Regions from separate parts of the Streptomyces sp. LX-29 genome, predicted to be linked through region 3. Evidence: riboswitches for the same ligand, from Rfam matches in the RefSeq annotation. Region 3 holds a riboswitch; each other region holds the start of a gene.
The links. A riboswitch is a leader RNA that binds a small molecule or an ion and turns the genes downstream of it on or off. The one in region 3 is predicted to bind cobalamin.

Region 1: another riboswitch for cobalamin. It lies ahead of metE (5-methyltetrahydropteroyltriglutamate--homocysteine S-methyltransferase); the one in region 3 lies ahead of LRS74_RS10860 (ribonucleoside-diphosphate reductase subunit alpha).
Region 2: another riboswitch for cobalamin. It lies ahead of LRS74_RS03735 (hypothetical protein); the one in region 3 lies ahead of LRS74_RS10860 (ribonucleoside-diphosphate reductase subunit alpha).

What each region holds. Positions count from the first base shown of each region.
Region 1 is NZ_CP089746.1:600,617-610,786, forward strand. Features, by position in the region: gene LRS74_RS02700 (GDSL-type esterase/lipase family protein) at 1-315, shown strand, start outside; gene LRS74_RS02705 (DUF6314 family protein) at 415-909, shown strand; gene LRS74_RS02710 (NAD-dependent epimerase/dehydratase family protein) at 1,004-2,038, shown strand; gene LRS74_RS02715 (hypothetical protein) at 2,139-2,579, opposite strand; gene LRS74_RS02720 (diadenosine tetraphosphate hydrolase) at 2,727-3,200, opposite strand; cobalamin riboswitch at 3,359-3,579, shown strand; gene metE (5-methyltetrahydropteroyltriglutamate--homocysteine S-methyltransferase) at 3,743-6,061, shown strand; gene LRS74_RS02730 (TetR/AcrR family transcriptional regulator) at 6,206-6,790, opposite strand; gene LRS74_RS02735 (DUF3995 domain-containing protein) at 6,854-7,420, shown strand; gene LRS74_RS02740 (methyltransferase domain-containing protein) at 7,560-8,324, shown strand; gene LRS74_RS02745 (toll/interleukin-1 receptor domain-containing protein) at 8,460-9,080, shown strand; gene LRS74_RS02750 (SPFH domain-containing protein) at 9,157-10,170, opposite strand, start outside.
Region 2 is NZ_CP089746.1:834,647-844,816, forward strand. Features, by position in the region: gene LRS74_RS03705 (prenyltransferase/squalene oxidase repeat-containing protein) at 1-65, opposite strand, end outside; gene LRS74_RS03710 (ECF transporter S component) at 1-1,434, opposite strand, end outside; gene LRS74_RS03715 (ABC transporter ATP-binding protein) at 1,431-3,038, opposite strand; gene LRS74_RS03720 (energy-coupling factor transporter transmembrane component T) at 3,035-4,273, opposite strand; gene LRS74_RS03725 (hypothetical protein) at 4,270-5,328, opposite strand; cobalamin riboswitch at 5,445-5,586, opposite strand; gene LRS74_RS03730 (acyl-CoA thioesterase) at 5,650-6,141, opposite strand; gene LRS74_RS03735 (hypothetical protein) at 6,218-6,418, opposite strand; cobalamin riboswitch at 6,558-6,778, opposite strand; gene LRS74_RS03740 (gamma carbonic anhydrase family protein) at 6,910-7,449, shown strand; gene LRS74_RS03745 (DedA family protein) at 8,451-9,128, opposite strand; gene LRS74_RS03750 (DUF5997 family protein) at 9,423-9,818, opposite strand; gene LRS74_RS03755 (LysR family substrate-binding domain-containing protein) at 9,876-10,170, shown strand, end outside.
Region 3 is NZ_CP089746.1:2,559,151-2,569,320, reverse strand. Features, by position in the region: gene LRS74_RS10885 (HD-GYP domain-containing protein) at 1-1,059, shown strand, start outside; gene LRS74_RS10880 (HD domain-containing phosphohydrolase) at 1,056-2,738, shown strand; gene LRS74_RS10875 (hypothetical protein) at 3,038-4,042, shown strand; gene def (peptide deformylase) at 4,122-4,751, shown strand; gene LRS74_RS10865 (ribonucleotide-diphosphate reductase subunit beta) at 4,872-5,828, opposite strand; gene LRS74_RS10860 (ribonucleoside-diphosphate reductase subunit alpha) at 5,897-8,284, opposite strand; cobalamin riboswitch at 8,410-8,550, opposite strand; gene LRS74_RS10855 (GNAT family N-acetyltransferase) at 8,796-9,308, opposite strand; gene LRS74_RS10850 (sodium:solute symporter family protein) at 9,748-10,170, opposite strand, start outside.

The DNA of each region.
Region 1 (10,170 bases), 2.0 Mb from region 3:
GGCCCGCTCGCCGTCGACCTCAGCGGTCCGACCCCGCGATTCCGGGCCCTCGGCGATCCGGCGGACCGCGCCGCCGGGCGGCTGACGCTCAACGTCATCCGTGCCGAGCTGTCCCGTATCACCGCGCGACGGGCGACCGAGGACCCGCACCTGCACTACCTCGACGGCCGCTCGCTCTACGGGGAACCGGACCACGCCGAGCTGCCGCTGGCGGACGGTCTCCATCCGGACCCCCTCGGGCATCAGCGCATCGGCGAGCGCTTCGCCCGGTGCGCCTTCGCGGACGGCGGCCCCTTCGCCCTCCCAGAGGACTGAACGGCCGCCGAGGGGACCGCCCGGCCATCGGTTCGGTACGGCGGACGCGCGCGGCGGCGGAGCCACAGGGCGGTGCGCGCGGTGCCGGATACTGGAGGCATGAACCGCACCACCTCCGCTCCACCACCGGCCACGGCCTCGTCCGCCTACCCGGTGTCCGACGTCGCCGCCTATCTGAGCGGGTGGTGGACGGTGGAGCGCGCCGTGGTCGATCTGGCCTCGGGCGCGAGCGGTCGCTTCCACGGCACGGCGGAGTTCCGCCCGTCCGACGACGGCTCGTGTGTCCTGCACATCGAGGAGGGCGAGCTGACGTGGGCGGGGACGACGCGCCGGGCGAGCCGGACCCTCCGACTGCTCCCCCGCCCGGACGGCACCGCGGAGGTGGCCTTCGCCGACGGTCGGCCCTTCCACGTGCTCGACCTGCGGGGCGGCCACTGGGCCGCCCGGCACCTGTGCTCGGCCGATCGGTACGACGGCGACTTCACCGCCGTCTCGCCCGACGAATGGCGTCTGCGCTGGCATGCCGTCGGCCCCTCCAAGAACCAGCGGATGGAGTCCACCTATCGCCGCCGAGGCCGCGGTGTGCCCGCCTGACCGCGCCGCCGACGGGGCTCGCGGTTGCGACGCCCACGGTTCGGTCACAGGGTGGAACGTGTAGCCCCCGACCGAGGAAAGCGAGGCGACGACCGTGCCTCGATCGTCAGACGGGCTCCGGGTGGTGGTCGTCGGGGCCACGGGCAACGTGGGTACCAGCGTCGTCCGTGAGCTGGGCCGGGACCCGGCCGTCGGATCGATCGTGGGCATCGCCCGCCGGCGGCCCCGCTGGCACCCGCCGAAGACCACCTGGGTGAGCGCGGACATCGGGTCCGACCCCGGCGTCGACTTCGTCGCCCACTTCCGCGGCGCCGACGCCGTCGTCCACCTCGCCTGGCTGCTCCAACCCAGCCGCGACCCCCTGGTGACCTGGCGAACCAACGTACTCGGCAGCTACAAGGTGTTCGCGGCCGTCGCCGCGGCCGGGGTGAGCACCCTCGTCCACGCCTCCTCCGTGGGCGCCTACTCCCCGGGACCCAAGAACCGTACGGTCGACGAGTCGTGGCCCACCCACGGCTGGCCCGAGGCGTCCTACTGCCGGGAGAAGTCCTACCTGGAGCGGGCCCTGGACACCTACGAGTTGCACCACCCCGGGATCCGGGTCGTGCGGATGCGTCCCGCGTTCCTGTTCAAGAAGGAGTCCGCGACCGAACAGTGCCGGCTCTTCGCGGGCCCCCTGGTGCCCGGACGTCTGGTCCGTCCCGGCCTGCTGCCCGTCGTCCCGGACCTGCCCGGACTCGTCTTCCAGGCCCTGCACACGGACGACGCCGCCCGCGCCTACCGGCTCGCCGTCACCCGCCCCGTCCAGGGCGCGTTCAACCTGGCCGCCGACCCTCCCGTGACCGCGGACGTCCTGGCCGAGCTGCTCGCGGCGCGTCCGGTACGGCTGCCGGCCCGACCGGTGCGTGCCGCGCTCACCGCGGCCTGGCTGCTCCGCGCCGTCCCCACCTCGCCGTACCTGTTCGACGCCGTGCTGCGGCTGCCGCTCATGGACACCGGGCGGGCCCGGGACGAGCTGGGCTGGCAGCCCGAACACTCCTCCGTGGAAGCCCTTCGGGATCTGCTGGCCGGTCTGCGTGAGAGTGCCGCCGTCGACACCCCACCGCTGGTCGCCGGCCCCCGGTACTGACGACGATCCGCGGCGGCCCAGCCCCGCCACGGCCACCGGCACGCGGTCCTTCCGCGGGCCTCGACGTGGACCGTCTGGAGGGCTTCGCAGCGCGGCCGGCTCACCCGGCTACGGCTCCGCTGCCGCCTCCCTGGCCGGGGAGGGTCTGGTGCACGATGACGTTCCCGCCCTGGACCGCGAAGACCTGTCCGCCGTCCTTGGCCACGTTGTTCTGCACCCAGGTGCGCTCCGCGGCGGGCAGTCGCTCCCGGATCTCGTCGACCAGCTCGCGCAGTTCGTCGGCGGCCTCCGGGTGCTGGTCCAGCAGCGACTCCAGCTCCAGCAACCACAGCGGGAGCAGGGTCTGGCGCACCCGCTCGGCGTCGTCCGCCCGTGCGACCAGCGCCGCGTTGTTGTCCAACTGGGCCTCGATGGCGGACTGTCCGTCCTCGCCCCGGCGGCGGAACAGTCGCGTCACCCCGCCGCGCGCGGCCAGCCAGGAGTCGGTGGCCATGGACCCGACCACCGTGGTGCCGCCGGCCAGTATCAGTTCCTCCAGCATCGTCTCCCCCGCCCTACGCTCTCTCGACGCTCTCCGGTACGGACATTGTCCCTCGCAAGATCGAATCCTCGCACTCCGGCCCCCGGTGTCGCGGCAGCGACGCCGAGGACGCGCCGCCGCCCGCCGACGGCGGGCGGCGCGATCGGGTCAGGGCGCGAGGCGGTCCAACTCCTCGCCGATCGCCTCGCGCACGGCGTGGTGCCGGGGGCCGAGCGCATGCCGTTCGTCGGTCCAGTTCTCGCGCGGATAGAGCCACACCGGCAGGCCGACGCGTTCGGCCGGCTCCCAGGAGAACCGCGGCCACACGTGCGCGTGCAGGAACGGGTCGGCGTTGCCCAGGATCTCCAGGTTGACCCGCCGGAAGTCGGGGTCCAGCCGCGTGCAGGCACGCTCGACGGCCTCGCCCAGCCGGTCCATGTCGGCGAGGAAGGCCAGCCGCTTCCGTCGGGGAAGCTCCGACAGTCGGTGGACGGTGGGGTCGTCGACCAGCAGCACCGAGTATCCGGGGAGGAACTGGACGTCCCCGATCACCGCGAATCCCGCTTCCAACCTCCGCAGCACCGAGGGGTTCTCACCCCGGAGCGCGCTGCCGATCCGGTCCTTCCGCCAGTCTTTCGTCATGGTGGGGGACTGTACACACCGACGTTCCACGGTTTGCCTTCGCAGGCACCGGCCCCACCGAGGAGGAGCGGCTCGACTGGACCGCGCGCCGGTCGTCGCGTGTCCCAACTCACCATCCGAATGGTGAACTCGGCTCTCCACGGCCCGCGTCGCCCTCTACGCTGAGCCCTGCAGCTGGTTCGCCCCGTCCGCCAGGCGGGACGCGTCGTAAGAGGGAACCCGGTGGAAGTCCGGGACTGCCCCGCAGCGGTGAGCGGGAACGACCGCCGTCATACGCACTGGGCCCGGCCGGGCCTGGGAAGCGACGGCCAGTAGGAGCCTCGTACGACACGAGGCGTGCCCGCGAGTCCGAAGACCTGCCACTGCCCGCGTGCGAACGGTCGTGCGCGGACATCCCGGTGACCTCGAGGGCGGGTCGGCGTACACACCAGGCGGACGATCGCGCCACGCCGCGCGGGGTCGAGCCGTCCGGTTCCGTCACCCCTTCGCGTCCTCGTCCCGTCGCCGGGATCTCAGGGAAGCATCTCGCGAAGGAGATTTCCGTGACAGCGAAGCCCGCAGCCGTGGCAGCACGGGCCACCGTGTACGGCTACCCCCGGCAGGGCCGGAACCGGGAGCTGAAGAAGGCCGTCGAGGGCTACTGGAAGGGTCGCGTCACCGCCGACGCCCTCCGGGCCACCGCCGCCGAACTGCGCCGCTCCCACTGGCGGGAGCTGGCCGGGGCCGGCATCCACGAGGTTCCGACCGGCGACTTCTCGTACTACGACCACGTCCTGGACACCAGCGTCATGGTCGGCGCCATCCCCGACCGTCACCGCGCCGCCGTGGCGGCGGACGACCTGGACGGCTACTTCGCCATGGCCCGCGGCACCCAGGATGTGGCGCCGCTGGAGATGACCAAGTGGTTCGACACCAACTACCACTATCTGGTGCCGGAGTTGGGCACCGACACGGTGTTCGCGGCAGGCGCCTCCCGGCAGGTCGCCGAGTTCCGGGAGGCGCTCGCCCTGGGCCTCACCGCCCGGCCCGTGCTCGTCGGCCCGGTGACCTATCTGCTGCTCGCCAAGCCGGCGCCGGGCGTGGCCGCGGACTTCGAGCCGCTGACGCTCCTCGACCGACTGCTCCCGGTCTACGCCGAGGTCCTCGCCGAACTGCGGGCCGCGGGAGCCGAGTGGGCGCAGCTCGACGAGCCCGCCCTGGTCCAGGACCGCACGCCGGCCGAGCTGAACGCCGCCGCACGCGCCTACCGCGACCTCGGGGCGCTCCCCGACCGGCCGAAGCTGCTGGTCGCCTCGTACTTCGACCGGCTCGGAGAGGCGCTGCCGGTGCTGGCCAAGACCCCCGTGGAGGGGCTCGCCCTCGACTTCACGGAGGCCGCGGCCGGCAACCTGGACGCGCTCGCCGCCGTGGGCGGGCTGCCCGGGAAGCGGCTGGTCGCCGGCGTCGTCAACGGCCGCAACATCTGGGTCAACGACCTGGAGAAGTCGCTCGCCACCCTCGGCACCCTGCTCGGCCTGGCCGACCGGGTCGACGTGGCCGCCTCCTGCTCGCTGCTCCACGTGCCCCTGGACGCGGCCGTGGAACGGGACATCGATCCGCAGATCCTGCGCTGGCTCGCCTTCGCCCGGCAGAAGAGCGCCGAGGTCGTCACCCTGGCCAAGGGCCTGGCCCACGGCGTGGGCGCCGTCTCCGCCGAACTGGCCGCCAACCGGGCGGACCTGGCGTCGCGCGCCGGCTCGCCCATCACCCGGGACCCCGTCGTCCGGGCCCGCACCGGCGCCGTCGAGGAGGCCGACGCCCGCCGGTCCCAGCCGTACGCCGAGCGGGCGGCCGCGCAACGCGCCCACCTCCGGCTGCCGCTGCTGCCGACCACCACCATCGGCTCCTTCCCGCAGACGGACGAGGTGCGCACCGCGCGGGCGGCCCTGCGGGCGGCCCGGATCGACACGGCCGCGTACGAGGAGCGCATCGAGGCCGAGATCCGGGAGGTGATCTCCTTCCAGGAGAAGGCGGGCCTGGACGTCCTGGTGCACGGCGAGGCCGAACGCAACGACATGGTGCAGTACTTCGCCGAGCAGCTCACCGGCTACCTCGCCACTCAGCACGGCTGGGTCCAGTCCTACGGCACCCGGTACGTCCGCCCGCCGATCCTCGCCGGTGACATCTCGCGGCCCGAACCGATGACGGTGCGCTGGACGACATACGCCCAGTCGCTGACCGACCGGCCGGTCAAGGGCATGCTCACCGGCCCCGTGACCATGCTCGCCTGGTCCTTCGTCCGCGACGACCAGCCGCGCGCCGAGACCGCGCGGCAGGTCGCCCTCGCCCTGCGCGACGAGGTCGACGCCCTTGAGGCCGCCGGGACGTCGGTGATCCAGGTGGACGAGCCGGCGCTGCGCGAGACCCTGCCGCTGCGCGCCGCCGACCGCCCGGCGTACCTGGCGTGGGCGACGGAGGCGTTCCGGCTGACGACCGGCGGGGTGCGCCCGGACACCCAGATCCACACCCATATGTGCTACGCCGAGTTCGGCGACATCGTCCAGGCCATCGACGACCTCGACGCCGACGTCATCAGCCTGGAGGCCGCCCGTTCCCATATGCAGGTCGCCCGCGAGCTGGCCGCCCACGGCTACCCGCGCGAGGCCGGACCCGGCGTGTACGACATCCACTCGCCACGCGTCCCGAGCGCGGAGGAGGCCGCCGCCCTGCTGCGCACCGGGCTGCGGGCCATCCCGGCCGAGCGACTGTGGGTGAACCCCGACTGCGGCCTGAAGACCCGCGGCTGGACGGAGACCCGTACGTCCCTGGAGAACCTGTTCGCGGCGGCCCGCACGGTCCGTACGGAGCTGTCCGGGACCTGACGGCACCGCGCGGAACGGGACCGGCGGCCGCGGAGGAGCCGGGAGGTTCGTAACCGCCGGGGGCACCGCAGGGGCCGGGAGGTTCGTGGCCACCACCAGCTGGCCACCGCAGGGGCCGGGAGGGCGCGCCGCGCGTCCTCCCGGCTACGGCCGGGGGGTCGGCGCCAGGATCATGCCCACCAGGTGGTCCAGCGCCCCGCCCGAGCGGGGGTCCTCCAACCGCGCCTCGGGGGCGACCTCGGGCGAGGTCCGGCGCAGTTCCAGCCAGCCGAGGTAGGCGGCGTAGGAGGCCAGAGCGCGGTGACGGGCGTCCGGGGAGGCGAAGCCCAGGTCGCCGAAGATCTCGGTCAGGAAGTCGAGGCGGGTGCGGTTGACCCGGGCCACCACAGCGGCGACGGCCGGGTGGGACGCCTGGGCGACCAGCGCCGGTTCGAGGCCGGCGATCTCCTCGCTGCCCAGCGCCTCGGCGAAGAGTGCGCGGGCCCGCACCTGGGGGTCGGTCACGTCGCGGAGGGCGGCGATGACGTCGGTCGTCGCGCGGCGCTCCCAGGTCTCCAACGCGGCCACGAGCAGGGCGTCGCGGTTCTCGAAGTGCCAGTAGAAGCTGCCGCGGGTGACGTCGAGTTCCCGGGCGAGCGCGTCCACCGCCACCGCGGCGACCCCGCCCCGGGCCAGCGCGCCGAGCGCCGCCATCGTCCAGTCGTCCCTGCTGACTCTCCCCTTGGCCATGTTCCATACAGTACTGTACGGATCATCCATACAGGCATGTACGGAAAGCGGGGAGGCAACGCGATGAACCTCAGGGCGATCGCAGGCGGCGGCAAGGCGGTCGGTACGGGCACGGCGGACGCGACCGACGCGCCGGACACGGCGGACACGGAGTCCGGGGTCGCCCCGGACCGGACCGTGCGCGTCGCCACGACGGCGGCCACCGGCGCACTGCTCGCGGCGGGGGCGCTGCACGTGGTGTGGGTGTTCTCGCCGTGGCCGCTGAAGTCGTGGGGCGACTTCGCGGCGACGCTCGTAGGAGTCGACGAGTCACAACGCCCGTCCGGTCCGGAGACGCTCGCGGTGGCGGGGGTGCTGGGCACCGCCGCGGGGCTGGTCCTGACCGGATCCCGCCCGACGTCGAACCGATGGGCCGGCTCCTGGCCGGTACGCGCCGGAATGTGGACGGTCGCCGGCGTCCTCGGCGCCCGCGGTCTCGGCGGCTTCGCCGTCTCGGGCCTCAGCCTGGGCGACGCGCCCGCCGTGTTCCGACACTGGGACCTGCGCCTCTACTCCCCGATCTGCGTCACCCTCGGCGGGCTCACCGGATACGTGGCGCTGCGCACCCGACGCCGCCGCCGCGCCGCCTGACCGGCGAGGGGACGAGGGGACGAGGGGACGAGGGCATCATCCCCTGGCCCCCTCGGCCTCGGCCTCAGCCGAGGAAGGAGCGGTCGCCGCGGCGAAACGCGCTTGCCCGAGCGCCCGTGATCCGCTTGGGTCGGGGTCTGTGACTTCCCTGGATGACCTCATACGTCCGAACCGGTATCCGCGTTCGTCCCGCTACGACCCCGCCTGGCTGCTCGAACTGGACATGGGGCCGAACCCGTTGTGGCTGTTGGAGGACCTCGCTCGGGACCTCGAGCTGCGCCCGGGCATGCGGGTGCTCGACCTCGGCTCCGGCAAGGGCGCCACCTCGGTGTTCCTGGCCCGCGAGTTCGGCGTCCAGGTCGTCGCCGCCGACTGGTGGATCACCGCGGAGGAGGCGGCTGCCGTCTTCGCCGAGGCCGGCGTGGGCGACCGCGTGGAGGCGGTGCGAACGGAGGCGCACGTCCTGCCGTTCGAAGCGGAGAGCTTCGACGCCGTCGTGAGCATCGACGCGTTCGAGTACTTCGGCACGGCGGACGGCTACCTGCCCTACCTCGCGCGGTTCCTGCGCCCGGGTGGGCAACTGGGCATCGCGACCCCCGCGATGACCCGCGAGGTACGCGAGCTCGGGGCGATCCCCCCGCACGTCAAGGCGGTCGTCGGCTGGGAGGCGATCGCCTGGCACACGGCGGAGTGGTGGCGCTTCCAATGGGAGATCACCGAGCTGGTGACGGTCACCTCCGCCCGACTCCAGGAGGACGGCTGGCGGGACTGGCTGCTGTGGAGCCGGGCCTGCGCCGACCACCGACCGGACGGCCGGGCCTCGAACCAACCCGTGATCGACATGCTCACCGCGGACGGCGGTGAGTTCCTCGGCTTCGCGCTGGTGACCGCGCGCAAGAACTGAGCCGTGGGACGCGCACCCTCACATCGGGGACGCGCACCTCGCATCAAGGACGCGCACCCGCACGTCGAGGACGCCCCCTCACATCCGGTGCCCGCACCCTCACATCCGGGACAGCCGGGAACTAACCTGCTGTCCGTGGATACGGCGGGCTTGGTCCTCAGCGTGGTCGGCACGGTCGCCGGGGTCGTCGGCGCGTACTTCGCCTATGTGGCGGTGCGCCATCAGCTGACGCGGCGTCGGCACCGACCGACGCCGCCCCCGTCCGCCCCACCCACGTCCGCCCCTCCGGCGCCGGCACCGAACCCGCCGGCCGCCTCCACCTCCGCGCCGACCGGCGCCGGCACCCCGCGCTATGACGTGTTCGTCTCCTACGACCGTGAGGATGCCGACTGGGTGCGCCCCTTCGCCGAGCGGCTCCGCGAGCAGGGGCTCGACGTCGCCTACGACGAGGTCGTGAGCCGGCCGGGCGGAGTCCGGGTGCACACCGTCGAGACCGCGATCCGCGAGGCGGCCCACGGACTGCTGGTGTTCAGCCCGGCGTCGATGGCGAGCGGCTGGGTGCGGCAGGAGTACGCCGCCCTGATGCAGCCGTCGATCGAGACCGGGCGGCTGTTCATCCCCGTGGTGATCGGGGACGTCGAGCTGCCCGGGTTCGCCGCCACCCGCTACTGCGCGGACTTCCGCGGCGTGAGCGAGGACCTCCAGGCGCGGCGGATCGACGAGATCGCGTCGGCGCTGCGCGGCGACCGTCGATGAGCCGGACGGCGGCGACCGTCATGAGCCGGACGGCTCCGAAAAGAGCCGCACGCCGCGCGCACCACGCCCACGGCCTCTACTCGCGCCCCACGCCCGCCGGACCCGCGGCATCGGGCTGCGAGCCGGGCTTCTCCAGCGCGGCCTGCTCGGCACGCTGCCTCGCCCCGTCGATCAGTTCCAGGGCCCGCTGCATCGGCAGGTACTGGAGCAGGGACTCCGCGTCACCGCTGACGATCTGCGGCACCTTCATGTGCCGAAGTTCCGCGAGGAACATCTGCATGGCGATGGCGTCCCGGCCGAGAACCTCGATCCTGCGTTCCAGCTCCGCGACGTTCAGCAGCCGGCGCTGCCGCTCGGCTTCCAGCTCGATACGGTGGATATCCGCCTTGATCATGGCGTTCTTCTTCTGTTCCACCAGTTCCTGGGTGCGGATCTGTTCCGCGGACACTCTCTTGCGCGCCTGGTCCAGGTCCCCGTCGAGGGACTCGAACTCGCCCAGGTTGGTGCTGGCCGCCTCCACTCCCCAGGCGGCGAGGGCGTTGCGGACCTGCGCCGCGAGGTCGGTGCGGATGCTGGCGTACAGGGTGAGGAACTCCTCCACCGTGGACTCGGCGGCGATGCCGTTGAAGTACGTGTCGACGGCGCCGCCCAGCACCCGCTCCACGAACCGCTGCACCGGAGCGGGGTTGTTCACCAGACCCCCCACCCCGGACGTCGAGGAGTCGCCGAACTCGCTGACGAGTCGGGGAGCGGCCGTCTCGGGGATGTTGAGCGTCTGTCTGAGCTCCACCTGGAGCCGGTGCCCCTGCACGTTGACGACGATGCGGTCGAGCGCGGCGTCGTAGTTGTCCGCCTGGCCGCCGGCCTTGTTGCTCCAGTCCAGGATGAGCAGCCGGGTCGGGATGAGCACGACCCGGACGAACCAGGGGTTGAGCGCGCAGACGGAGCCCTCGCCGAGCGTCTCCTCCTGCACGCCCCGCCAGCCTCCGTTCTCCAGGAAGGCCCAGGGCAGCCGGAAGCTGCTGTGCCCTTTCACCAGCGGGCCGACCCGGCGCTCCCCCCGTTCGGGCTCGGCGCCGTCGAGGGTGAT
Region 2 (10,170 bases), 1.7 Mb from region 3:
AGGGCCGTCACCAGCGCGGCCGCGGGCAGGGCGGCCGCCGTTCTCAGCCGGGTGGACAGGGGCATGCGTGAGCTCCTTGTTCAGGTGTTCTCCGGCCCGGCCCCGGGCCGGGTCGGACGCCGGGGTGGGCGGGGCGGAGGCGGGGGTGACGGTGACCGGGGCGCCGAAGGCGGCGCGACGGGCCGCGCGACGCAGCACCGCCAACACGGCGGGGCCGAGGGTGACGATGGCGATCAGATTGGTGATCGCACGTCCGGTGTCCCAACCGAAGGTGGACGTGACGAGGGTGAAGACGGCGAACCGGTGCAGGTTCTCCAGGACCGGGGCGCCGGGTTCGAAGGACAGCTGGGTGTCGGGCCCGGCGGTGAACGGCCAGAACCACATGTTGAGCAGGAAGCCGTAGGCGTAGGCGACCAGCACCCCGTAGGCGGCGAGCATGGCGATCTCGGCCCGGCCGGTGGGGCGCCGCGGCAGCAGTCCGGCGCCCAGCCCGATCCAGCCGGCGGCGATCATCTGGAACGGCAGCCAGGGGCCGACCCCGGCGGTCAGCAGCGCGGAGGCGAACAGCGAGGTGGCGCCCAGCACGAAGCCGAAGCCGGGCCCGAAGACCCGGCCCGCCAGCACCAGCAGGAAGAAGACCGTCTCGATGCCCGCCGTCCCCGCGCCCAGGGGCCGCAGCCCGGCGTTGACCGCGGACAGCACCCCGAGCATGGCCAACGCCTTGGTGTCGATACCACCCGAGGACATCTCGGCCAGGACGACGGCCAACAGCACCGGCATGGTCAACACGAAGATCAGCGCGGCGTCGGAGGTGTGCGCCGTCGCCTCGGGGCCGGGCGCCGCGAAGAGCGGCCAGAAGAACATCGCCAGCCCGGCGACGCTGGCCAGCGCCAGCACGAGGGCGGTACGCCCCCCGACGCGCAACACGGGCACCCGCGCGGCGCGCTCCGCCACCGCGCGGCCGCGCCCCGCCGCCGCGCCGTCCACCTGCGGCAGCGGGCAGTCCGATTCCGCGTCCGCGCCCCTCTCCCGCTCCGGCACCGCGCGGTCCGGCGACGCGGCTGCACGATGGAGCCCCGGTGTCGCGCGGTCCGACCCAGGCACTTTGTGGTCCGGCCTCAACGCCTCACGGTCCAACCCCCGCACCGCGCGGTACGACCCGGGCACCTCGTGGTCCGGCCTCAACGCCTCATGGTCCAAGCCCCGCACCGCGCGGTACGACCCGGACGCCTCACGGTCCAGCCCCGCCACCGAGCCGTCCAGCCCCTCCACCGAGCCGTCTGGCCCCGCCACCCGGCCGTCCGGCGGCACGGACTCCGCGCGGTCGCGCGGTCGGTCGTTCGGAGCGCCTCTCCGAGGCTCGCCGTCACGACCGTGTGGCTCGGCGGCGGCCTCGCCTTCTCCGGCGACCTGGGAGCCGCGGGTCTCGCTCATACGGGCGCCTCCAGCGCGTCGCGCACCTGCTCGACGGTGAGCCACTCCTGGGGGCTGAGCACCTTGGCCACCTGGGGGGCGAAGGCCGGGGAGGCGACGACGACGTCGGGGGTGGCGCCGTCGGCGACGATCTCGCCCTCGGCCAGCACCACCACCCGATCGGCGGCCCGCGCGGTGAACTCCACGTCATGGGTGGCGACCACCACGGCCCGCCCCTCGGCGGCCAGTCGGCGTACGAGCGCGGTGAACGCCTCCTTGGCGTGGTAGTCCAGCCCCCTGGTCGGCTCGTCCAGCAGCACCACCCCGGGAGCGGCGGTCAGTTGGACCGCCAGCACCAGGGCCAGCCGCTGGCCCTCCGACAGGTCGCGCGGGTGGCGGTCGCCGGGGATGCCCGGGGCCAGCGCGTCCAGCAGCCCGCGGCAGGCCCCGGAGGCGGCCCGCGACTCGGCGTCGGCCTGAGCGCACTCGGCGGCCACCGTCTCCAGGTAGAGCAGGTCACTCGCGGTCTGCGGCACCAGTCCCACCAGCGAGCGGGCGACCCGGGCGGACACCTCTCCGGGGTCCTTCCCCGCCACGTCCACCCGGCCGGAACGGCGCGGTCCGGAGCCCTGGAGCGCCCACAGCAGGGACGACTTGCCGGAGCCGTTGCGCCCCATGAGGGCGGTGACCTCGCCGCGGCGTAGCCGCAGGTCCACCTCCCGTACGGCGACGGTGTCGCCGTAGGCCACCACGAGCCGCCGCGCGGTGAGCGCCGGCTCCCCGGGCGGGGCGGGCGCCGGCCGCGGCGGAGCGTCGGCGAGCCGTGCGCGCAGCCCGGCCGCCCGGCGACGGGCGTCGCGCACGGACAGCGGCAGCGGCTCCCAGCCGGCGAGCCGGCCGAGGCGCACCACCGGGGGCGCGACGTCGGACTCGCGCATCAGCTCGGCCGGTTCGCCCTCGCGGATCCGCCCGTCGACGCCGACCTGCACGAGTCGGTCGGCGTACTGGAGCACCCGCTCCATGCGGTGCTCGGCGACCAGGACGGTGGTGCCCAGGTCGTGCACCAGTCGGGTGATGGCGGCGAGCACCTCCTCGGCGGCCGTGGGGTCGAGCGCCGAGGTGGGCTCGTCCAGCACCAGCACGCGCGGATGGGCGGTGAGCACGGCCCCGATGGCGACCCGCTGCTGCTGCCCGCCGGAGAGGGTGCGGAGCGGACGGTGCCGCAGCTCGGCGATGCCCAGCAGGTCCAGGGTCTCCTCGACGCGCTTGCGCATGGTCTCCGGCGGAATCGCCAACTGCTCCATGGCGTAGGCGAGCTCCTCCTCGACCGTGTCGGTGACGAACCCGGCCAGCGGGTCCTGGCCGACCACGCCGACCAGGTGCGCGAACTCCTGCGGCGGCCGGTCCTCGGTGCCGATGCCGTCGACGCTGACCCGGCCCCGCAGATGGCCGCCGGTGAAGTGCGGCACCAGTCCGTTGACCGCGCCCAGCAGCGTGGACTTGCCCGCTCCGGTCCGTCCGGTGACCAGGCACAGCTCGCCCTCGCCGATGTGCAGGTCCACTTCGCGCAGCGCGGGGCGCACGGCTCCGGTGTAGCTGAAGGTCACCTGGTCGAAGCGGATCACGCGACGGTCTCCCGGAGGTTCTGGCGGTCGTGGGGGTGCTGGGGGTCGTGGGGGTTCTGGCGGTCGTGGGGGTGCCGGCGGTCGTCGTGGGGGTGCTGAGGGCCGTCGGGAAGCCGGCGGTCGTCCCGCCCGGTCCCGGTGGGGCTCGGCAGCGGGCGGGGCGGGGCGGGCGTCAGCCAGGCGGGCAGCGCGCCCAGCAGCACCGCCAGCGCGGGCAGCGGCTCCACCTCGGGCCAGGTCAGCGGTGACAGCGAGGGGTAGAGGGAGGCGGCGTCGGTGCGCGAGACGACGTACATCAGGACGGCCGCGGCGATGCCGGAGGCAGCGGTGAGCCACTCGGCGGCGCGCCAGGGATCCGGCCGGTAGCTGGAGCGGCTGACCCGTCGGCCGCCGAGGGCGAACCCGCAGCCGGCAAGCGCCAGCCCGGCCAGCAGCAGCGGGGTGCCGAGGTACGGCGGGGTGCTGGCGCCCATCGCCCCGTACAGCCCGGCGCACACGCCCAGCAGGCCGCAGACGACCAGCGTGCCGGTGAGCCGTCGGGCGCGCGGTGCGGTGCGTCCGGTGCGGCCGTACCCGTGCGAGGCCATGGCGGCTGCCAGGGCCAGCGAGCGGTTCATCGCGTCCTCCAGGACGGGGATCACGATGCCGCGCAGCGCGCCGACACCCTTGCCCTGCCCGCCCCTCAGCAGTCGTGCCCGGCGCACCCGTTGGACGCTCTCGACGAGCTGGGGCGCCACGGTGAGGGTGATGACGACGGCGGTGCCGACCTCGTAGAGCGCGCCGGGCAGGGCCTTGAGCATCCGCTTGGGATTGGCCAGGGCGTTGGCCGCGCCCACGCAGATCACCATGGTGGCCAGCCTCAGTCCGTCGTAGAGCCCGCCCAGCAGCTGTTCGGCGGCGACCGGGCCGAACAGCCGGATGCCGGCGGCCCAGTGGGGCAGTGGGATCTCGGGCAGGGTGAAGAGGACGGTGTCCCCCTGCCCGCCGCCGAAGACGATCCTGAAGACCACCCGCATGACGACGATGAAGGCGCCGAGCAGCAGATACATCCGGAAGGCCAGGGCCCAGGGCGCGTCGGTGCGGCGCTGGGCCACCACCAGCGCCGCCACCGCGAGGATCATCAGCAGCAGCACCGGGTTGGCGGTGCGGCCGGCGGTGGCGGCCAGCCCGAGCGCCCAGAGCCACCAGGCACCGGGGTGGACCGCCCGGGGCAGGGGGCGGAGCCGTGCGATCACCGGGTGCGGTCCTGCGTGCCCGCCGCGCGGCGGCGCCAGGCGGTGACGCCCGCGAAGGCGGCCAGGGCGGCCGCGGCGCCGGCTCCGAGCAGGGTTCCGGTGGGGATGTCGCTGTCGTGGGCGGCGGTCTCCACCGGCTGCTCCTCGCCGCCGGTCCAGTCGGCGGCCTCGGTCGGGCTGGGCGGCGCCTTGGGGTCGGACGGGGCGGCCGGGCCCGCGGCGGAGGGGGAGCCGCTCGGGCGCGCCCGGCCCGCCGGTCCCTCCTCGTCGGCCTGCCGCTCGCCCCCGTCGCGGGCGGCGTCCGGGTCGTCGGCGTCGGCGTCGTCGGTCTGGTCCTGATCACCGGAGGCGGGTCGCCGGTCGGGCCGCTCGTCTCCGGTCCGCGGCGCGTCCTCGGCGCCTCCGTCGCCGCCCCGGCCCGCGCCGTTGCCCGGGTCCGTGCCCGGAGCCGGGCCCGGGTCCACACCGTCGCCCTGACCGGAGCCGGAACCCCCGCCGCCGGGCTGGGGCTTGGAGGGCGGTGCGGGCGGGGTGGACGGGGCGGGCCGCCGGGGCGCGACGCGGGGCTCGGCCGCCTCGTCCGCCTCCCGGTCGAGCGAGAACGACCATCCTTCGAAGCTGCCGGTGGGCGGGGTGCGGTAGGTGGCGCCGTACTGGCTGTAGCTCCACCGGCCGCCGTTGGGCGCGTGCCAGTACGACCAGTAGGCCCGGGTCGGCGGGGTGTCGATGCACGGCTCGCTCTCCGGCCCCGGCTTGTTCTCCAGCCGGCAGATGAATGCCTCGCCCCACCGGTTGGTGCCGGTGACGTGGATGCCCGCGGCCTTCAGGGCTGCCAGCCCGGTGGCCTGGCGGCCCACCGCGCAGCGCACGATGGTGGTGCCGCCCAGCTCGCGGAAGTCGACGACGACGGTGACGCCGTTCGCGTCGGGGCAGAAACCGGGCCGTCCGCGGCTGGTGTCCACGGCGGCGGCGCTTCCGGCCGCCGCGAGCCCCCACCCGGCCACGGCGAACAGCAGCGCGAGCACGGCGAGGTACGCGCGTAACGCACGGGCCATCTGAGGGAGCCCTTCGGTCCGGGGCCCGAGTCGAGGCGTCCCCGCGCGCCCTCGCCGCGACGACGCGGAACCGAGGGGCTCAAGGCTCCACGCTGCAGACCGTGACAGTGGGAAGCGGTGCACGTATCGCGCCGGGCGGTCCGACTCGCGGCGAAGAGGCTCTCCGCCGCTCACGGTTGCAGGTCAGTGCCGGATTCCCACCGGCTTTCCCCAGTCGCGTACGCATGAAGTTGTATCGCCCGTATGGTCGGGCTGCGAACGAGTGTACGCCCGCCGCGTCCGGGCCGGAATCCCCTTTCCGGCCCGGATGGTGACGGTTCGTCAGTCGATTTGGCCAGTGTCGGTCGAGTCGGTGTCGGTCGAGTCGGTGTCGGTCGAGTCGGTGTCGGTCGAGTCGGTGTCGAGCGCCGGCACGGGGCGCGGCCGACCGTCCGCGTCGATCGCGACGAACGCCAACTCGGCGGTGGCCACCTCGGCTACCGGCCCGGAGGTGTTCCAGCGCTCGGCGGTGACCCGTACGACCACCACCATCGAGGTGCGTCCGGCGCGGAGCAGTTCGGCGTGGATGGTGAGCAGGTCGCCGGCCCGGACCGGAGCGAGGAAGCTCATCCGGTTCACCGACACCGTGACCGCGGGGCCGTCGGCGTGGCGGCCGGCCGCGGCGGCGGCCGCGTCGTCGATGAGCTTCATCACGACCCCGCCGTGGATGGTGCCGTAGAGGTTGGTGTCGTGCTCGCTCATGATGTGGGCGAGCGTGACCCGGGAGTCGGCAGGCGCCTTGTGGGCCCGGCCGACCGTGGTGGTGCGGCCCATTGAGGGAGCCTCAGCTTTCGATGGGAGACCCGCGGCCCTGAGCCGCGAGCCACCGACAGGTGGTGTGGCCCGCGAGCTACCGGCGGGTCGTGGGCCCGGGAATCCGCGTCCGGGAGTGGTCGGCCCTCGGGAGGGCGCCGTCCCCGTCGAGGTCGTCGACGGGGTCGTCCCCGTCGACGACGTCAACGGCGACCGGGATCCCGCCGAACCCGACGGCCCGCCCCGCCACTTGGCCGCAGTCCTGCCGGGGGTGGTCGTACACGGTGGCCTGGGGCACGGAACTCTCCTTCGCGAGTCACGGTCACCCGGGACCGGACGAGGGCGCGAAGGGACGGCGGGACACGGCACCCGCTCCGGGTGCGCCCGCCGCACCGCCGACCCGTCCCTCGATGGTCGCCGAGATCCGCCACGCGCCCATCCGGCGCGCGGGCAGTGGCAGGTCTTCGGACTCGCGGGCACGCCTCGTGTCGTACGAGGCTCCTACTGGCCGTCGCTTCCCAGACCCGGCCGGGCCCAGTGCGTATGACGGCGGTCGTTCCCACTCACCGCTGCGGGGCAGTCCCGGACTTCCACCGGGTTCCCTCTTACGACGCGTCCCGCCTGGCGGACGGGGCGAACCAGCTGCACGGGCAACGTAATCACAGCGGGCGGCGGACGGAAAGGCGTTCCTGATGCGGAGATCACATACCGGCCGCCCCGCAGGTCGCATACGGTGCCGTCAACCGAGGTGGCAAGGGTGAGGAGACGGCAGTGGCAGACGAGACGACGGTGACCGACGGGGCGCTGATCGCGGCCCTGGGCGAGGCGGAGCCGCGGGTGGACCCGCGGGCGTACACGGCGCCGACGTCGGTGGTGATCGGCGACGTCACCCTGGCCGCGGGCAGCAGCGTCTGGTACCACGCGGTGCTCCGGGCCGACTGCGGCCCGATCGTGCTGGGCGCCGACAGCAATATTCAGGACAACTGCACCGTTCACGTCGATCCGGGCTTTCCGGTCACCGTCGGCGAGCGGGTGACCGTCGGGCACAACGTGGTGCTGCACGGGTGCACCGTCGAGGACGACGTGCTGGTCGGCATGGGCGCGACCGTCCTCAACGGGGCCAGGATCGGCGCCGGGTCCCTGATCGCCGCCCAGGCGCTGGTCCCCCAGGGCATGGTGGTGCCGCCGGGCTCCCTGGTGGCCGGAGTGCCCGCCCGGGTCAAGCGCGAGCTGACCGCGGAGGAGCGGGAGCACATCAAGATCAACGCCCAGATGTACCTCGGACTCGCCACGACCCACAGGGAGAAGCTGCGCCGGCGCCCGGCGTGACCGACCGCCCGGCCCGACCCACCCGACGGCCCGCTACCGACAGCCCTTGCCGACACTCCTGACCGACGCCTCCGGCCGGCGCCCGTGACCGGCCCCCAGGAGGCCCCGGACCGGCCACGGCGGGCGACCGGACCGCGCCACGCCAGGCCCGTCGCCGACACCCGGCGACGGAGCGGGGCGGCCGGCTCGCACGCGCCGACTCGGAGCGGGAAGCCCGGGTCGCACGCACGCGCTCGGAGCGGGGCGGCCGCGCAGCCCGCGCACCGGCGTCGGGCGCGGCTACCGTCCGGCCACGGCCGGTGCTTCGGCGGCTCTCCGCCGGGAGCCACGCCCCCTCCGCGGCCGCGGCCACGGCGGTGTCCCGCCCACGAACGGTGGGCGGCCGGCGGGGCCGGGTGACCCGCACGCGCGCGACGGCCGCCGTCGACGTCCGGGACCAGGTGCCGGCGGACTCGGACTCCGGGACGACCCGCACGGAGCGGCGAAGGGCGACGGAGGCGAGCGGACACCCCACCGCACGCCGGTGTGGGGGCGCGAGCGGACACCGGGCTCCGGAATCGCCCACACACCGGCGGGCGGCGGCCGTGTGCGGGCACGGACGGCAGCCGCGCCATCGGCGCGGCCATCAACAGGAACGAGGATCCGCCCGCATACCGGCGGGGCGGCGCGAGACGTCGGGCCTGGGGCGCCGCGGGCGCCCCGCTCCGTACCACGCGGCCCGACCCCGCGTCGGCGGCGAGCCCGCCCAGCCGGTCGCGGCCGGCCGCGGCCGGGGCGGCCTCGTCGGGCCGGCGGTCCAACCGGCGGCGACCGCCGGGACTTCGGGCGCTCGGCACCGCCCCCCTCCCCGCGCGAGCCGCGCGGCGGGGCGGACGTCGGGTGCGGGAGAACGCGCGAGCGCCGTGGCTACGGTCCGTAGCCACGGCGCTCGGGGTGCCGGGGTGCCGGGCGTTGCCCGGCCCGGTGGTCCGTGGCCGGTCGGCCACGGGCGGGGCGGTGGGTCAGTCGCGGGCCGGCACGGGCGCCGGCTCGACGTCCGCGGCGGCCGGGGTGGCCGCCGCCTCCGCCGCTTCCGCCGCGGTCTTCTTCGCCCGGCGCTTCATCATCACCATCGAGCCGAGGCCGAAGAGGACGGCGGCCACGAGGCCGAGCCAGGAGAACTTCTTCAACCAGTCCTCGGCCACCTTGCCGACGGAGTAGATGACGGCGACGGTGCCGCCCGCCCAGACGATGCCGCCCAGGACGTTGGCGATGGCGAACTTCCAGTACGGCATGCGCAGCACGCCGGCCAGCGGGCCCGCGAAGATCCGCAGCAGGGCGACGAAGCGGCCGAAGAAGACGGCCCACATGCCCCACTTCTGGAACGACCGCTCGGCAGTCGCCACGTGCGCGGCGCTGAAGTGCTTGGGGAACTTTCGCCCGAGCCAGTTCAGCAGCGGCTGGCCGCCCTTGCGGCCGATGAGGTAGCCGATGGAGTCGCCGACGATCGCTCCGGTGATCGCGCAGGCGGCGAGGATGTACGGGTTGATGTGGTCCTGCGAGGACGCGAGCAGCGTCGCCGTCACAAGGATGATCTCGCCGGGCAGCGGGATGCCCAGGCTCTCCAGTCCGATGACCAGGCCCACGATCACATACACGCTGACCGCGGGCACGGACTCGAGCCATGCCTCGATATGCAACGCCGGTTCCTCCCCGTTTGGTGTTTCCTGCCCCGTGCGCACCCCCGCCTGGGGACACGCCGGGGAAGCCTACTCGATCGGGGTGGACGGCCGAGCCACGCCACGCAGCCGCAGGTCACACGCGTACCCGCGGGCACTCAGGGTGAGGTTGGGCCGGTCAGAGGGCCCGAGGGTGGCGCGGATCGGGAGGCCGAAGAGATGGGAGAGGGTTCGCCGGAGATCGGGAGACGAGGGCGCGAGGACGCCCCGCCGGGGGCCGGCGCTCGCGCGCCCTCCCCCACCCTCGGCGCCTCCCTAGCCCTGGGCCTTCTTGTCGGCCTCGGCGTTCTTGGCCTTGATGCGGGCGGTTTCCTTGCGCACCTCCGCCTGGGTGGCGCGCTCCTTCTGCAGCCACTCGGGGCTCTCGCTCTTCAGCGCCTCGATCTGGTCCGTGGTGAGGGCCTCGGTGACCCCGCCCCGGGCGAGGCCCGAGATGGAGATGCCGAGCTTCGCGGCGACCACGGGTCGGGGGTGCGGGCCGTTGCGCCGCAGCTCGCGCAGCCACTCCGGCGGGTCGGTCTGGAGCCGGTTCAGCTCGTCGCGCGAGACGACACCCTCCCGGAACTCGGCGGGGGTGGCCTCGAGGTACACACCCAGCTTCTTCGCCGCGGTCGCGGGCTTCATGGTCTGGGCGTTCTGGTGCGACGTCATGGTTCAAGGATATCGAGCGTGTGCACGCTCCCCGACCACGCCCGGTAGCCTGGCCTGGTGACAGGCTCGGAAGCATCCCCTTCGTTCCGGCTCGCGTACGTCCCGGGTGCGACCCCCGCCAAGTGGGTGCGGATCTGGAACGAGCGACTGCCCGACGTCCCGCTGCACCTCGTCTCGGCGCCCGCAGCCGAGGCGCCCGGCATGCTCCGCCGTGGCGAAGCCGACGCGGGCCTCGTGCGGCTTCCCATGGACCGCACCGGCCTGCACGCGATCCCCCTCTACACCGAGACCACGGTGGTCGTGATCCCCAAGGACCACCTGGTGGCGGCGGTCGACGAGGTGTCCATCGCGG
Region 3 (10,170 bases):
GCCACCGCGGCCGCCGTGGTCTTCTGCCTGGTCCGTGTCGGCCTGGAGGGCGGGGTGCTGGTCGCCGCCGAGCGCCACGCGCCACGCGCGGCCTGGTGCGGCGCCCTGCCGCGCTCCCTGGGCCCGCACCTGGTCCACGGACTGGCCGGGCTGACCATGGCGGTGCTGTGGCGCAGCGCGTACGGGCCGGCCGCCGCGCTGCTGGTGCTGCTCCCGATGGGCGTCTCCGCCTCCGTCTTCGTGCTCTACCACCGCGAGCGCACCGCCCACCAGGCGACCATCAGGGCGCTCGTCCAGGCCGTCGACATCAAGGACGGCTACACGCGCGGGCACAGCGAACGCGTGGGCCGGGCGTCCGTGATGATCGCCCGCGAGCTCGGCATGACCGGCGACCGGCTGGAGGTGCTGCGGATCGCCGGCATCCTGCACGACGTCGGCAAGCTCGGCGTCCCCACCCGGCTGCTCCGGAAGGAGGGCCCGCTCACCCCCGACGAGCGCCGTGTCATCGAGCTGCACCCCGAGTACGGCCACGAGATGGTGCGCGGCATCGGCTTCCTGGAGGAGGCCCGCGCGGCCATCCTCCACCACCATGAGCGGCTGGACGGCAGCGGCTACCCCTACGGTCTCGCCGGGGGGGACATCCCCGAGTGCGCCCGGGTGGTGGCCGTCGCGGACGCCTTCGACGCGATGACCTCCAACCGCTCGTACAGCCGGGCCCGGCCCGTGTCGAAGGCCGTCGAGGAGCTCCACCGCTGCGCCGGCACCCAGTTCGACCCCCGGATGGTCCGCGCCCTGGCCAGGGCACTGGACCGGCACGGCTGGCACGTCGCCGTCACCGCCGACGCCCCTCGCGGGGGCGAGGCGCCGGCGTACGGCCCCGAGGCGCCGTCGTACGCCGGTGACCGCGGGCCCGAGCAACGGGCCGCGTGCGCGCCCGGGACGGCGCGTACCGCAGGGGGCTCCCCGCCCCGCGGAAACGTCCCGCCACATCGACCACCCCTCCCCGCGGACGTCCCCGACCGCCGGCTCGGCGCCCCGCCCTCGGGAGGCCGCGGATGAGCGAACCCCCCGAACCCACGCCCCCCGCCGGCCGCCCCCAGGGCCTTCCGACGCCGGCCGGCGGGACCACCGCCATGCCCGGACGCACCCCGCCGGCCTTCGGCTCGGTGTGCCGCCCCGCGCGGTGGGCGCTGAGGAAGGGCGCGTCCCGCGCGGACCGCGCCGCCGGCGCGGAGGACGCTCGCCGGGCGGAAGGCGCCGACGTCGGGGCCGGCACCGTCGACGCCGGAGGCGACGCCCGCCCGGACCGCGTCCCCCGGTGGGCCGCTCGGGCGCGGCGGGCCCCCGGCAGGCTGACGGTCGCCCTCGTCTACGGGGCCGCCGGGGTGCTCGCGGCGGCCGGCCTGGGCTGGGTGCGGTGGGAGGGCGTGGCCCAGCCGGGGATGGCGCTGGCCTTCGCGGCGATGATCGCGGCAGGGGAGGCGTTCCGGTGGGCTGACGCCGCCGGGAGCGGCGGGGGCGGGGGCCGGGGCCGGACCGGCGGAGAAACGATGCCGCGCGATCCGTGGACCGTCGTCCGCGAGCCCGCCCCCGTGGCGGCCGCCGCGGCGCTCGCCTACGCGCTGCTGAGCGCGCCCCTCGCGCCGCCGGTGCCGGATCGCCCGCCAGCCCCGCTGCCGCAGCCGCACGGAGTGCTCCAGGCGGTGGCCGTGGTGGTCGCGGCCGGGCTGGTGGCCCTCGTGCCGAGACTCGCCCGGGGCCACTCGGCGGGGCTGGACCACCTGGCCCGCCGGGTACTGACCGTCGCCTTCGCCGCCACCTGCTGCCAACCGCTCGACCTCGCCCTCCGATTGGCCGCCGGGCCGACCCCCCGGGGCGACTCCCCCCACCTCCCCCATCTCCCTCCGCTCCACCACCTGCTGCACCTCCTCTGCCTGCTCCTGCTGCTGGCGCTCGCCGCGCTGTGCGACGCGGTCCTGGCCGCCGCGCTGGCGCGCGCCCGCGCGGGCTGGCGGTACGGGCCGCTGCTCCGCGACGAGCTGCGAGCACTCCCCAGGGCGGGGTCGGCGATCTGCGCCACGGCGGTGGTGATGGTGCTGGCGGTGCGCGTGGCCGGGCTGTGGGCGCTGCCGGTCTTCTCCCTGCCGCTGCTGCTCACCCAGTACTCCTTCCGGCGCTACGCCGACGTGCGGGCCACCTACCGCCAGACCATCGCCTCCCTCGCCCGCGCCACCGAGATCGCCGGCTACACCCCCGCGGGCCACGCCCGCCGGGTGGCCGGGCTCAGCCGAGCCGTCGGCCGGGAGCTGGGCCTTCCGGGCGAGGAGCTGACGATGGTGGAGTACGCGGCCCTGATGCACGACATCGGACAGTTGTCGCTGGTGGACCCGGTGCCGGCCGGGGCCACCGAGCAGCTTCCCGCCGCCGAGCAGCAGCGCATCGCCCTGCTGGGCGGCGCCGTCGTACGACAGACGGGTGTGCCCGCGCAGGTGGCGATGATCGTCGAGCGACAGGCCGAGCCGTACCGCGAACAGCCGCTCACCGCCCGCATCGTTCGGGTGGCCAACGCCTATGCCGAGCTGACCTGTGACGCCGCGCCCGCCGGCCGCCCGGGCGGCGAGCCGGGGGCCGCGCTGCGCGCCCTGGAACGGCTTCGGCTGGGCACCGCGCGTGATTTCGACCCGGCGGTGGTGGCGGCTCTGGCCAGGGTTCTGGCGCGGGGCGGGCCGGGCAAGTGACTATGCGGGGGGAGCGGGAAGTTGCCCGGACGGGTGACCGCGCACGACCCGCGCGCCGAGTCGAACCCGTGGGTAATGAGCGGGTCCCCGAAAGGGCATGGTTGGATGCGAATGAGGGGTGTCGGCCGCTCACCTGCGGCAAGGAGGTAGGCGTGGTAGGGGCCGGGCCCCGACCACCGAATCTTAGGGGGCCGGGCTGAGATGTCCGCGAATGTGTGGCAGGTTGTCGTCAGGGGAGGGCGAAGCCGTCCGCTAAGGCATCTGATGCGGGACTACGGAGAAACCGGCAGGCGGGAATCGTGAAGATCTTCGGCAAGGTACGGCACCGGCCCTCCGCGTCGTGGCGCCAGGCCACGGACCGCGCGTTCACCCTCATCGGCGACGGCCGGTATGAGGACGCGGGTGCGTTGCTGACCCGCGCCGCCGACATGGAGCCGTGGCTGTCGGAGTCGTGGTTCAACCTCGCGCTGCTGCACAAGTTCCGGCACGACTGGGAGCAGGCCCGCGCCGCGGGGCTGCGCGCCGTCGCCCTGCTGGATCGCGCCACCGGCGCACCGGACTGGTGGAACGTGGGCATCGCCGCCACCGCGCTGCAGGACTGGCCGCTGGCCCGCCGCGCCTGGCAGGCGTACGGGCTGAAGGTGCCGGGTGAGGCCGCGGGCCTGGCGGCCGGCGAGCCGCTCGGCATGGAGTTGGGGAGCGCCGCGGTGCGGCTGTCGCCGGAGGGCGAGGCCGAGGTGGTCTGGGGCCGTCGGCTGGACCCGGCCCGGATCGAGGTGCTGTCCATCCCGCTGCCGTCCTCCGGGCGCCGCTGGGGCGAGGTGGTGCTGCACGACGGCGTGCCGCACGGCGAGCGCACCATCACCGGCGCCGACGGCTCCACCCGGGCCTATCCGGTCTTCGACGAGATCGAGCTGTGGGCGCCCTCGCCGGTGCCGACCTGGGTGGTGCTGCTGGAGGCGGCCACCGAGGCCGACCGGGACGCGCTGGAGCGGCTGGCCGCGGACGCCGGCTTCGCCGCCGAGGACTGGTCGTCCTCCGTCCGTCTGCTGTGTCGTTCCTGCTCCGAGAGCCGGATGCCCAGCGACGAGGGCGACGGCGAGCACCTGGACCCGCACGACCACAGCGAACCGGGCCACCCCGGGCCGCTGGGACACCGCACCGCCGGCTCGGGCTCGCTGTGGGCGCCGGAGCGGGAGTGCGGCATCGCCGCCCCCGCGGGGCTGGTGCGCGGTCTGCTGGACGGGTGGGTGGCGGACAGCCCCGACACGCGCGAATGGCGGGACCTGGAAGAGGTCTGCTGAGGCCAGCCCCCGCCGCGCTCCGCGACACGTACCCTGTATGGCGGACGTTTGACGGTTTCAGGAAGGCGCGCGGCGGACCATGGCACAGCAGGACACGGATCAGCAGGTCGGCGACGAGTTCATCGACGACACGGTGGACACGGAGGAGCGTGAGCGGGCGCACCGCGAGCGTGGCACCGCCCGCCCGATCACCGTCGTCGGCAACCCGGTGCTCCACCGGGAGTGCAAGGACGTCACCGAGTTCGACGACGCGCTCGCCGCGCTGGTCGACGACATGTTCGCCAGTCAGCGGGCCGCCGAGGGCGTGGGTCTGGCCGCCAACCAGATCGGTGTCGACCTGAAGGTGTTCGTCTACGACTGCATGGACGACGAGGGCGTCCGGCACGTCGGCGTGGTCTGCAACCCGGTGCTGGAGGAGGTGCCGGCAGAGCGCCGGCTGCTGGACGACTCCAACGAGGGCTGCCTCTCGGTGCCGACCGCCTACGCGCCGCTGGCCCGCCCCGACTACGCGGTCGTCCGCGGCCAGGACGCCCAGGGCAAGCCGATCGCGGTCCAGGGCACCGGCTACTTCGCGCGCTGCCTCCAGCACGAGACCGACCACCTCTACGGGCGGCTGTACATCGACCGGCTCTCCAAGCGCGACCGCAAGGACGTGCTGCGGCAGATGGCCGAGGGCACGCCGCGCTACGAGACCGTGCCCAACGACTGAGCGCGTCGACGACAGCAGGCATACGGAAGGGGGGCCGCCGGTGGGCGGCCCCCCTTCCGTCGTCTCGTGGAGGCGGGTTCCGGCGGGCGTCCCGCGTGGTGGACGCCCGCCGGGGACTTCCTAGAAGTCGTCGTCGAAGGAGACCGAGCCCTCGACCGCGACCTGGTACGCCGAGGCGCGCCGCTCGAAGAAGTTGGTCAGCTCCTGGACGTTCTGCAGCTCCATGAAGGCGAACGGGTTCTCCGAGCCGTAGCGCACCGGCAGTCCGAGGCGGGCCAGCCGCTGGTCGGCGACGCACTGGAGGTACTCGCGCATCGAGTCGGTGTTCATGCCCGGCAGGCCGTCGCCGCACAGGTCACGGGCGAACTGCAGCTCGGCCTCGACGGCCTCCTCCAGCATCGCGGTGACCTGCTTGCCCATGTCGTCGTCGAAGAGGTCCGGCTCCTCCTCGCGGACCGTGTCCACGACCTGGAAGGCGAAGTCCATGTGCATGGACTCGTCCCGGAACACCCAGTTGGTGCCGGTCGCCAGGCCGTGCAGCAGGCCGCGCGAGCGGAACCAGTAGACGTACGCGAAGGCGCCGTAGAAGAACAGGCCCTCGATGCACGCCGCGAAGCAGATCAGGTTGAGGAGGAACCGGCGCCGGTCCTCCTTGGTCTCCAGCCGGTCCAGCTTCTCGACCTCGTTGATCCACTTGAAGCAGAACTGCGCCTTCTCGCGGATCGAGGGGATGTTCTCGACCGCGGCGAACGCCGCCACGCGGTCGTCCGGGTCGGGCAGGTAGGTGTCCAGCAGCGTCAGATAGAACTGGACGTGCACGGCCTCCTCGAAGAGCTGCCGCGACAGGTACAGCCGGCCCTCGGGGGAGTTGATGTGCTTGTAGAGCGTCAGCACCAGGTTGTTGGCCACGATCGAGTCGCCGGTGGCGAAGAACGCCACCAGACGGCCGATCAGGTGCTGCTCACCCGGGGAGAGCTTGGCGAGGTCGGCCACGTCGGAGTGGAGGTCGACCTCCTCCACCGTCCAGGTGTTCTTGATCGCGTTGCGGTAGTGCTCGTAGAACGCCGGGTACCGCATCGGCCGCAGCGTCAGCTCGAACCCCGGGTCCAGCAGGTTCTTGGGACGGTCGTCGGACGGCTGGGCGTTCACTGGCAGGCCTCGCAGGACTCGGGGTTTTCCAGGGAGCAGGCGATCGCCTCGGCGTCGGGGGCCGCCTGCTGGACGGGGATGGGGGAGGACGCGCGCGCCGACTGGGCGATCCGGGTGGCCGGACGCGAGCGCAGGTAGTACGTGGTCTTGATGCCCTGCTTCCAGGCGTACGCGTACATCGAGCTGAGCTTGCCGATGGTGGGCGAGGCCATGAAGAGGTTGAGCGACTGGCTCTGGTCGAGGAACGGCGTGCGGGCCGCGGCCATGTCGATCAGCGCGCGCTGCGGGATCTCCCACGCGGTGCGGTACAGGTCCCGGATGTCCTGCGGCACCCAGTTGAAGTCCTGGACCGAGCCGTTGGACTCGCGCAGCGCCTCACGGGTCTGCGCGTCCCAGACGCCGAGCTTCTTCAGGTCGTCGATCAGGTAGGAGTTCACCTGGAGGAACTCGCCGCTGAGCGTCTCGCGCTTGAACAGGTTGGAGACCTGCGGCTCGATGCACTCGTACACGCCCGCGATGGAGGCGATGGTGGCGGTCGGGGCGATCGCCAGCAGCAGCGAGTTGCGCATACCGGTCTGTGCCATCCGGGTGCGCAGCGCCTCCCAGCGCTCCGGCCAGGTCCGCCGCGCGGCGGCGTAGTGGTCCGGGTGCAGCACGCCGCGGGCGGTGCGGGTCTCCTCCCAGGCCGGGTGCGGGCCGTGCCGCTCGGCGAGGTCGCAGGAGGCCTCGTAGGCGGCCAGCATGATGCGCTCGGAGATCCTGGTGGAGAGCTCCTTGGCCTCGGCCGAGTCGAACGGCAGCCGCAGCTTGAAGAACACGTCCTGAAGGCCCATCAGGCCCAGACCCACCGGCCGCCAGCGGCTGTTGGACGCCCCGGCCTGCTCGGTCGGGTAGAAGTTGATGTCCACGACGCGGTCGAGGAAGGTGACGGCGGTGCGGACGGTGGCGTCCAGTCGCTCCCAGTCCATCTGCCCGTCGGCGCCGAGGTGCGCGGAGAGGTTGACCGAGCCGAGGTTGCAGACGGCGGTCTCGCCGTCGTTGGTGACCTCCAGGATCTCCGTGCAGAGGTTGGAGGAGTGGATGACCTTGCCGGGCTCGGCGGTCTGGTTGGCGGTGCGGTTGGCGGCGTCCTTGAACGTCATCCAGCCGTTGCCGGTCTGCGCCAGGGTGCGCATCATCCGGGCGTACAGCACGCGCGCGGCGATGGTCTTGACGGCCTTGCCCTCGGCCTCGGCCTTGCGGTAGGCGGCGTCGAACTCCTCGCCCCACAGGTCCACCAGCTCCGGCACGTCGGCCGGGGAGAACAGCGACCACTCGGCGTCGGTCTCGACGCGGCGCATGAACTCGTCCGGGATCCAGTGCGCGATGTTGAGGTTGTGGGTGCGGCGGGCCTCCTCACCGGTGTTGTCCCGCAGCTCCAGGAACTCCTCGATGTCCGCGTGCCAGGACTCCAGGTAGACGCAGGCCGCGCCCTTGCGCCGGCCGCCCTGGTTGACGGCGGCGACGGAGGCGTCGAGGGTGCGCAGGAACGGCACGATGCCGTTGGAGTGGCCGTTGGTGCCGCGGATCAGCGAACCGCGGGCCCGGATCCGGGAGTAGGACAGGCCGATGCCGCCGGCGTGCTTCGACAGCCGCGCCACCTGGTGGTAGCGGTCGTAGATCGAGTCCAGCTCGTCCAGCGGGGAGTCCAGCAGATAGCAGGAGGACATCTGCGGGTGGCGGGTGCCGGAGTTGAAGAGCGTGGGGGAGCTGGGCAGGTAGGAGAGCGAGCTGGTGAGGCCGTACAGCTCGCAGACGTCCTCCAGCGCCCGCTCGGAGAGGTCCTCGGCCAGACCGCAGGCCACACGCAGCAGGAAGTGCTGCGGGGTCTCGACCACCTGACGGGTGATCGGGTGGCGCAAAAGGTAGCGGCTGTGCAGGGTGCGCAGGCCGAAGTAGCCGAAGCGGTCGTCGGCGCCGTCGGCGACGGTCTTCTCCACCAGCGCGTCCAGCCGCGCGGCGTGGGCGCGGACGAACGCGACGGTGGTGTCGGCGATCAGGCCCTCGCGGTGCCCGACCTCGACGGAGGCGGAGAAGGAGACCGCACCCTGCCCGGCCGCCTCCTCCGCGATGGCGATGGTCAGCAGGCGCGCGGCGAGCCTGGAGTACTCGGGCTCCTCGGCGATCAGGCCGGCGGCCGCCTCGATGGCGAGGGTGCGCAGCTCCGCTTCGTCGGAACCGGCGTGGCGGCCGCGCAGGGCGGCGGCCGCGACCTTGCCGGGGTCGGTGGCGGGCAGGTCCGCGGTGAGGTCCGTCAGAGTGCGCAGCAGGGCGGTGCCCGGTGCGTCGGCTACGGCCTTCGGGTCCGCTGCCTCTGAGACCGGATCGGCGGGCGCGATGGTCACGGGATGCTCTCCCTCGCTCGGCTGGGGGCCTGCGGAGGGGTGGTGCGCGATGGCCGCGTGCGGGCATGCCGAACCGAACGGAAGGCACACCGCGCAGCGTCCACCTGCCCAACCCACGAGGCCCGGACGTCTTCGAGGCTGTCGGCAGGTCGTCGGACTCACATGTACGCAAAAAGGCACACGTACACCGTTGCGGGACAGTTCCGGATTCGCACCGGATTCCCCTGCGACGACAGCGAGGATGAGCATACATCTTGTGTTGACCTTCGCATGCGCCCCCACATGTTGTGTCCCGTGGTTACGCGTTTCGCACTGTCGTGCTACTCCCGGTGGGTGTGGCAGCGCGCTGGCGTACGCGCCGGGGGCGGGTCCGGCGCGCGGCGCACAAGGCCCGGGGCGCGCTGTTCCGCCGGTGGCACGGGGCATCCGCGGGGTCGGCACACGGCATGCAGAGGGGGCGCGGCGAGCCTGCCGCGCCCCTGCCCCTCCACGCTACCGCGCCGCCGTGCCCTCATCCCTCCGGCGAGAGCTCCAGAGCGAAGGTGATCAGTGTGAGACCGGGCACTACGGACCAGTCCCGCTCGGGTGTGCGAACGAAGCCGAGTCGCTCGTAGAGCCGGTGGGCGGCCGTCATGTCGGTCTGACTGGACATCACGACACGCTCCCGCCGCAGCTCGCGGGCGCGCCGCAGACAGGCGCGCACCAGCGCCTCCGCGGCGCCCCGGCGGCGCGCGGCGGACCGCACGGCCAGCATGCGGAACTCCGCCTCGCCGGGGCGCGCCAGGTTCGCGTACGCCCCTCCCTCACCCACGAAGGCGACCGCGCCGAGGAGCGGGCCGCCGGCCGCGTCGGCGGCCACCAGCACGTCGCAGTGGCGGGCCCGGTGCCGGGCGTCGCGCAGCTCGGCCAGATAGGGGCTGTCGGCCCCGCGATGCAGCAGTCCGTCTCCGAGGTAGACCTCCACGGTGAGCTCCCCGACCTCGTCCAGCTCCTCGTCCCGCGCGTTCCTGACGATGATGTCCATAGACCGCAGTGTGGCGTGGTGGAGAGGGTGCGCGCCCCGGTGACCCCTGATGCGGCGGGCGTATGGAGTCGCCGGCCGGCGCCCCGGGCATCGATCGCGCCCCGGGACCGGGACCGGTTGTCGGGCCTCGGTGTGCTCGGTGTGCTCGGCCGCGGTGGCGAGGGGTCGGGGGCGGGGTGGCCGGTCGCGACCCTTCACGAGCTCGGGGGAATGATGCGCGGACGCGGACGGTTGGGCTTGACGGCGGGACGACGGCGACGGGGGTGATCATGGTGGCGGTGCCGACCGGGGGCGTCTTCGCCCGGCATCTGAGGCGACGACACGCGCGGGCGCCGCGACGCGGGTGCGGCTCGAGCGCGCCGCACCCGGTGGCGCCGTGTGGGCCGGGCCGACAACGGGGAGGGGTCGGCCCGGCCCACACGGACGGCGTGTGACGGGGTCAGTGCCCGCCGGGGGCGCCCGCCGTCGCCGGCGGCAGCTCGGCGGCGACGCCCGGGTCGCCCGCGTCCGCCGTGTAGTCCTCGGGCGAGGTCTCGTCCACGCCCTGGGGCGCCTTCAGCGCCCGCAGCACCAGGGTCAGGGCGACGGTGACGACGACGTTGAGGACGAAGGCGGTCAGACCGATGTAGCCGATCTCGCCGATGCCCGGAATCTCCTTCTGGCTGCCGCCGAAGTGCTTCTGGGTGGGGCTGGCCACGCCGTACGCCGCGACGGTGCCGTAGACCATGCCGACCGCCCAGCCGGCCAGCAGCGCCCAGCGGTGGAACCAGCGGGTGAACAGGCCGCCCACCAGCGCCGGGAAGGTCTGCAGGATCCAGATGCCGCCCAGCAGCTGGAAGTTGATCGCGACGGTCTTGTCCAT